Pseudorhodoplanes sinuspersici: one gene and its partner. The protein of the gene in region 1 interacts with the protein of each later gene in a pairwise test. Links are inferred from orthologs where the notes say so. Each region holds a gene or a part of one and is shown on either strand. Other genes may lie near its edges. The genes, in order: lpdA and CAK95_RS14530.

Region 1 (3,188 bases):
TTCCCGGCAGCGGCAAGGATGGCCGCGTCACCAAGGGCGACATGCTGGCCGCGATCGAGCGCGCCGCTTCGGCGCCGACGCCGGTTGCTGCATCGGCACCGATGCAGGTGCGTGCGCCGTCGCCGGCTGACGATGCCGCGCGTGAAGAGCGCGTGAAAATGACGCGTCTGCGCCAGACCATCGCCCGCCGCCTGAAGGATGCGCAGAACACGGCGGCCATGCTGACGACCTTCAATGAGGTCGACATGAAGGCGGTGATGGAGCTGCGCAATCAGTACAAGGATGCGTTCGAGAAGAAGCATGGCGTGAAGATGGGCTTCATGGGCTTCTTCGTGCGCGCTTGCGTGCAGGCACTCAAAGACATCCCGGCCGTCAATGCCGAGATCGACGGCACCGACATCATCTACAAGAATTACTATCACATCGGCGTGGCGGTCGGCACCGAGAAGGGCCTTGTCGTGCCGGTGATCCGCGACTGCGATCACAAGTCGCTGGCGCAGATCGAGAAGGACATTGCCGCTGTCGGCCGGCGTGCGCGCGATGGCCAGCTCAAGATCGAGGAGATGCAGGGCGGCACCTTCACCATCTCGAATGGTGGTGTGTACGGTTCGCTGATGTCGACGCCAATTCTCAATGCGCCGCAATCGGGCATTCTCGGCATGCACAAGATTCAGGAGCGCCCGGTCGCCATTGGCGGCAAGGTCGAGATTCGTCCGATGATGTATCTGGCGCTCTCCTACGATCACCGCATCGTCGATGGCCGCGAAGCGGTGACCTTCCTTGTGCGGGTGAAGGATGTGCTGGAAGATCCGGCGCGGCTGGTTCTGGATCTTTAACGTTTTCCTCCGTCATGGCCGGGCATAAGCCGTCGAAGACGGCGTCTTTAACGCCTTATGTCCCGGCCATCCACGTCTGAATATCGACCCAAGACGTGGATGCCCGCGACGAGCGCGGGCATGACGACCGAGAATTTCGGAGTTTTTGTATGTCCTACGATCTCATCGTCATTGGTACTGGCCCCGGCGGTTATGTCTGCGCCATTCGTGCGGCGCAGCTCGGCATGAAAGTGGCTGTCGTCGAAAAGCGCGCAAGCCTTGGCGGCACCTGCCTGAATATCGGCTGCATTCCGTCGAAGGCGCTGCTGCATGCATCCGAATTGTTCGAGGAGGCCGGTCACGCTTTCGCGAAGATGGGCATCGGTGTCAGCAAGCCCAAGCTCGATCTGAAGCAGATGCTAGTCTTCAAGGACGAGGCGGTTGACGGCAACGTCAAGGGCGTCGACTTCCTGATGAAGAAGAACAAGATCGACGTTGTCTACGGCGCCGGCCGCATCACGGCGCCGGGCAAGGTCGAGGTGAAGGCGGCCGACGGCAAAACGCAGACGCTGGAGACCAAGAACATCGTGATTGCCACCGGCTCCGATGTGACGCAGCTCAAGGGTATCACGATTGATGAGAAGCGCGTCGTGTCGTCCACCGGTGCATTGACGCTCGAGAAGGTGCCGGAGAAGCTTCTGGTGATCGGCGCCGGCGTGATCGGGCTTGAGCTTGGCTCTGTGTGGCGGAGGCTCGGTGCACAGGTGACGGTCGTGGAATTCCTCGATCGCATTCTGCCTGGCATGGACTCAGAGGTCGCACGTCAGTCGCAGCGCCTGTTCGAAAAACAGGGCATGACCTTCAAGCTCGGCTCGAAAGTCACCAGCGTTGATACGTCCGGCAAGAAGCTGAAAGTGAACGTGGAGCCGGCAAAAGGAGGAGAGACTGAAACGCTCGATGCCGACGTGGTGCTCGTTGCCATCGGTCGCGTGCCGTACATCGAGGGCCTCGGTCTGCAAGAGGTCGGCGTGGCGCTCGACGAACGCGGCCGGGTCAAGACCGATGCGCATTTCGCGACCAATGTGCCGGGCATCTATGCCATCGGTGACGTGATCGCGGGTCCGATGCTGGCGCACAAGGCGGAAGACGAAGGCGTCGCCGTTTCCGAGATCATCGCCGGACAGGCCGGACATGTGAACTACGATGTCATCCCGGCGGTGGTTTACACCTATCCGGAGATCGCGTCGGTCGGCAAATCCGAAGACGATCTAAAGGCGGAAAATCACGCTTACAATGTCGGAAAATTCCCGTTCACCGCGAACGGCCGCGCCAAAGCCAATCAGCAGACCGAAGGCTTCGTGAAGATCCTCGCCGATGCCAAGACCGATCGTGTGCTCGGCGTTCATATCGTCGGTGCCGACGCCGGCAACATGATCGCGGAAGCGGCGGTGGCGATGGAATTCGGCGCATCATCGGAAGATATCGCCCGCACCTGCCATGCGCATCCGACGCTGCCCGAAGCAGTGAAAGAAGCCGCGCTCGCGGTCGACAAGCGCGCGATTCATATGTGAGGGTTCTCCTTCCCCGCTCTGGCGGGGAAAGCAAGCGCTGGAGCGCGAGATGCCCTCACTGCAAAACAAAATTGCACTCGTTACCGGGGCCGCCGTCGGCTTCGGGCAAGCCTTTGCGCAAAGGTTTGCGCAGGACGGTGCGCATGTCGTGCTGGTCGACATCAAGCCGTGCGATGAGACGGCGAAGATGGTGGAAGCTGCCGGCCGCGAAGCGATGCCGGTGATTTGTGATATCACCTCGGAAGAGGCGGTCGGTTATCTCGCTATGGAAGTCGACCGGCGGTTCGGGTGTTGCGACATCCTCGTCAACAATGCTGGCATCTATCCGATCCAACCCTTCGATCAGATCACCTTCGCAGATTGGCGGCGTGTGATGGCGCTCAATCTCGATGCGGTCTTCCTGACGGCCAAGGCTTTCATGCCGGGGATGAAGCGGCGCGGATGGGGCCGGGTGATCAACATCTCGTCGAGCACGTTCAATGTGGTGGCGTCAGGATACACGCACTACATCGCCAGCAAGGGCGGTGTCGTTGGTCTGACGCGCGCGCTCGCCACCGAATTCGGCAATGACGGCGTGACAGTGAATGCGGTGGCGCCGAGCCTCACGCGCACTCCTGGCACGGAAGGCCGGCAACCGCGTGCTGGCCGCGAGAGCATGGATGAGGAATTTCTGGCTCTCGCAAACCTGCAGGCGATCAAGCGCGTGCAGGTGCCGAGCGATCTTGCCGGCGTCGTCTCGTTTCTTGCGAGCGACGATGCGGCTTTCATGACGGGACAGACGATCTACGTCGATGGCGGTATG
Region 2 (3,610 bases), 1.5 Mb from region 1 along the record:
AAGGGCGACATCAAAGCTGCGATCTTCGTCCTGCATGGCACCAAGGACCCGGTCTCCGGCAAGGCCGATCGCGATGCGCTGGAAACGGAGCTCGATGGCGCCGGCGCCAACTGGCAGATCCTCGATTTCGGCGGCCGCCTCCATTCCTTCACCGAGGAAGAAGCCGATATGCCGGGGGTGGCAGAATACAACGCCGGGGCCGCGCACCAAGCCTACCGGATGCTGGATGATTTCATCCAGGATGCCTTCGCCAAAAAGTTGTGACCGCGCAAAAAGCTGGGGAACAACGCCGATAGCGGCCGAATATCACCAATATTCGGCCCAAGGAACGAGGGGGCGGCCGGTAAAGCAGCCCGAACCCCTCCCGTTTTGGCGCTTGCGATGCCATGTTGGGCGTTGAGATTCGCATGGCAGATCAAGCACAAAAACCGCAAATCCAGTCCTCCGGCGGCATCGCCGCGCGCGCGATGCAGGCCGTCCGTGGCCCGAGCAACTTCGCCTATCTGGAGGCGCTGAACCCCGAACAGCGGCTGGCGGTGGAAACCCTCGACGGGCCGGTGCTGGTGCTGGCGGGCGCGGGAACCGGCAAGACGCGCGTTCTCACCACCCGCATCGCCCATATCCTCAACCTCGGAAAAGCCTATCCCTCGCAAATCCTCGCGGTGACCTTCACCAACAAGGCCGCGCGCGAGATGAAGCACCGCATCGGCGAGATGGTCGGCCAGGTGGTCGAGGGCATGCCCTGGCTCGGCACTTTCCATGCCATCGGCGTCAAGATTCTGCGCCGGCATTCCGAGCTGGTCGGCCTTAAAAGCAATTTCTCGATCCTCGATGTCGATGACCAGATCCGGCTGATCAAACAGCTCCTGGAAGCGGCGAATATCGACGAAAAAAGATGGCCAGCCCGCGTGTTCGCCGGAATCCTCGACGGCTGGAAGAACCGAGGACTGACGCCGGCGCAGGTTCCCGCCGGCGAGGCGATGGCGTTCGCGGGCGGCAAGGGCAAGGAGCTCTACGCTGCCTATCAGGACCGGCTGAAGACGCTGAACGCCTGCGACTTCGGCGATCTCCTGCTCGAGCAGCTGCGGCTGTTCCGGGAGAACCCGGATGTGCTGCGCGATTATCAGCGGCGCTTCCGCTACATCCTCGTCGACGAATATCAGGACACGAACGTCGCGCAGTATCTGTGGCTGAGGTTGCTCGGGCAGCCGCTGTCTTCGCAGCAACCAGGCCTCGTCCTTCGAGACGCATCGCCAAATCTATCGGGTCGCGCTTCGCGCGACCCCGTTGGCGATGCTCCTCAGGATGAGGGGCAAGATTTGCGAATGCCTCAACTCTCCGACCCTCACCCTGAGGAGCGCGGCGAGCCGCGCGTCTCGAAGGGCGAGGCCGAGATGCCACAACGCGCGCCCCGCAACATCTGCTGCGTCGGCGACGACGACCAGTCGATCTATGGCTGGCGCGGAGCGGAGGTGGATAACATTCTGCGCTTCGAGAAGGACTTCCCCGGCGCGCGCGTGATCCGCCTCGAACGCAATTACCGGTCCACCGGCCACATTCTCGCCGCCGCGTCGCATCTCATCGCTCATAACGAGGGGCGGCTCGGCAAGACGCTGCACACCGAGGACGTGCCGGGCGAGAAGGTCACCGTCACCGGCGCCTGGGATTCGGAAGAGGAAGCACGCGCGATCGGCGAGGAGATCGAACAGCTCCAGCGCGCCAAGCACAATCTCGACCAGATCGCCATTCTGGTCCGCGCTTCGTTCCAGATGCGCGAATTCGAAGACCGCTTCGTCACGCTCGGCCTGCCCTATCGCGTGATCGGCGGCCCGCGCTTCTATGAGCGCGCGGAAATCCGCGATGCGCTCGCCTACCTGCGCGTGATCAACCAGCCGGCCGACGATCTCGCCTTCGAACGCATCGTCAATGTGCCGCGCCGTGGCCTTGGCGACGCGACGGTGAAGCTCTTGCACGACCATGCCCGTGCGCGCCGCATCCCGCTCACCGAAGCTGCGCATGCCATCATTGGAACCGATGAACTTAAGCCAAAGCCGCGCGGCTCGCTTCGCGATCTCATGACCTCGTTCGATCGCTGGCGCACGCAGAGCGAAGCGCTACCGCATACCGAGCTGGCCGAAATCGTGCTCGACGAGAGCGGCTACACCGAGATGTGGCAGAAGGACCGTTCCGCCGACGCCGCCGGCCGGCTCGAAAACCTGAAGGAGCTTGTGCGCTCCATGCAGGATTTCGAGAACCTCAACGGCTTCCTCGAACACATTGCGCTGGTGATGGACCGCGACAACGGCGAGCCGATGGACGCCGTCAGCATCATGACGCTGCATTCCGCCAAGGGGCTGGAATTCGACACCGTATTCCTGCCGGGCTGGGAAGAAGGCCTGTTTCCGCATCAACGCTCGCTTGACGAGAGCGGCCGCGCCGGCCTCGAGGAAGAACGGCGGCTCGCTCATGTCGGCATCACCCGCGCGCGCAAACGCGCCAAGCTTTACTTCGCCACCAACCGCCGCATGCATGGCATGTGGAATTCGACCATCCCCTCGCGCTTCCTCGACGAATTGCCGGAAGCGCATGTGGAGGTGACGGAGGCGAAAGGCGGCTTCACCGGCATGGGTGGCTATGGCGGCGGCGGGTTCGCGGCCTCGCGCTTTGATTCCTTCAAGCCTTCGGGCTCGAGCTATTCAACACCCGGCTGGCAGCGCGCACAGAAGCGCCAGCGCGACGATGAGTTCGATGGCTTCGGTGACGAAGGCTCCGAATACGAAAGCGAAGGCCGCTTTTCGGATGACAGCGATGATCTTTCTTCTCCTCCCCCTGAAAGGGGGAGGTCGGCCGGCTTTGCCGGCCGGGAGGGGGTCACACGCCAGGGCTCCCATTCCTCGCGCGCCACCGGCACTGCCAAAGGCCGCTTCGCCGCGCGCCGAGAACCGCTCACCATCGAAGGCGAACTCATCGCCAAATCGACCGGCGTGTCATCTCACTTCAAGACCGGCGATCGCGTGTTTCACATCAAGTTCGGCAACGGCAACGTCGTGGCCGTGGATGGCAATAAGCTGACCATCCTTTTCGACAAGGCCGGCGAAAAGCGCGTGGTGGATAGTTTTGTGGAGAGGGTGTGAGGCGTTGTCATTCCGGGGCGCCGCAAAGCGGCGAGCCCGGAATCCACATCCACAACCGGCGTATATGGGTTTCGGGTTCGCAGACGTTGCTCACACCGCGGAATGACGTAGTATAGAACCCAGGAGCTCTGCTCATGGCTGCACGCGACAAGGACAACGACATCGGCCTCGTCCCGCCCACTGATCCCGTGCGCGCGAAGTACGAGCATGATTTCTATTCCTGGCTGATGGAGCAGGCGCGTTTTGTGCGCGAGGAACGCTGGTCGGCGATCGATCGCGACAATCTCGCCGAGGAGATCGAGAGCTTGGGGCGGGAGCAATTCAACAAGCTGGAGAGCGCGCTGCGCGTCCTCCTGCTGCACATGCTGAAATGGGATCATCAACCCGAGCGGCGCTCGCGAAGCTGGGAGTTATCGATCAGGGATCAGCGCCTTGCGGTACAGGATGTGCTCGACGACAATCCCGGCCTCAAGCCA

Evidence for each region.
Region 2: the proteins of lpdA (region 1) and CAK95_RS14530 interact in binary tests that used the Escherichia coli proteins (3 or more experiments, as listed by UniProt). The link is inferred for Pseudorhodoplanes sinuspersici from one-to-one orthologs.

Annotation. Positions count from the first base shown.
Region 1 is NZ_CP021112.1:1,511,161-1,514,348, reverse strand. What follows is about bases 315-3,185. They hold lpdA (dihydrolipoyl dehydrogenase), read left to right. Parts: upstream 315-985; coding sequence 986-2,386; downstream 2,387-3,185. Other genes in these bases: CAK95_RS07460 (SDR family NAD(P)-dependent oxidoreductase), read left to right, coding at 2,436-3,185; odhB (2-oxoglutarate dehydrogenase complex dihydrolipoyllysine-residue succinyltransferase), read left to right, coding at 315-836. Also shown: more of odhB, read left to right, coding at 1-314; more of CAK95_RS07460, read left to right, coding at 3,186-3,188. UniProt on the Escherichia coli protein: Lipoamide dehydrogenase is a component of the glycine cleavage system as well as of the alpha-ketoacid dehydrogenase complexes.
Region 2 is NZ_CP021112.1:3,003,876-3,007,485, reverse strand. Bases 42-3,334 are described here. They hold CAK95_RS14530 (ATP-dependent helicase), read left to right. Parts: upstream 42-407; coding sequence 408-3,134; downstream 3,135-3,334. Other genes in these bases: CAK95_RS14525 (DUF29 domain-containing protein), read left to right, coding at 3,269-3,334; CAK95_RS14535 (dienelactone hydrolase family protein), read left to right, coding at 42-264. Also shown: more of CAK95_RS14535, read left to right, coding at 1-41; more of CAK95_RS14525, read left to right, coding at 3,335-3,610. UniProt on the Escherichia coli protein: A helicase with DNA-dependent ATPase activity. Unwinds DNA duplexes with 3'-5' polarity. Translocates on single-stranded DNA with 3'-5' polarity. Initiates unwinding more efficiently from a nicked substrate than double-stranded DNA.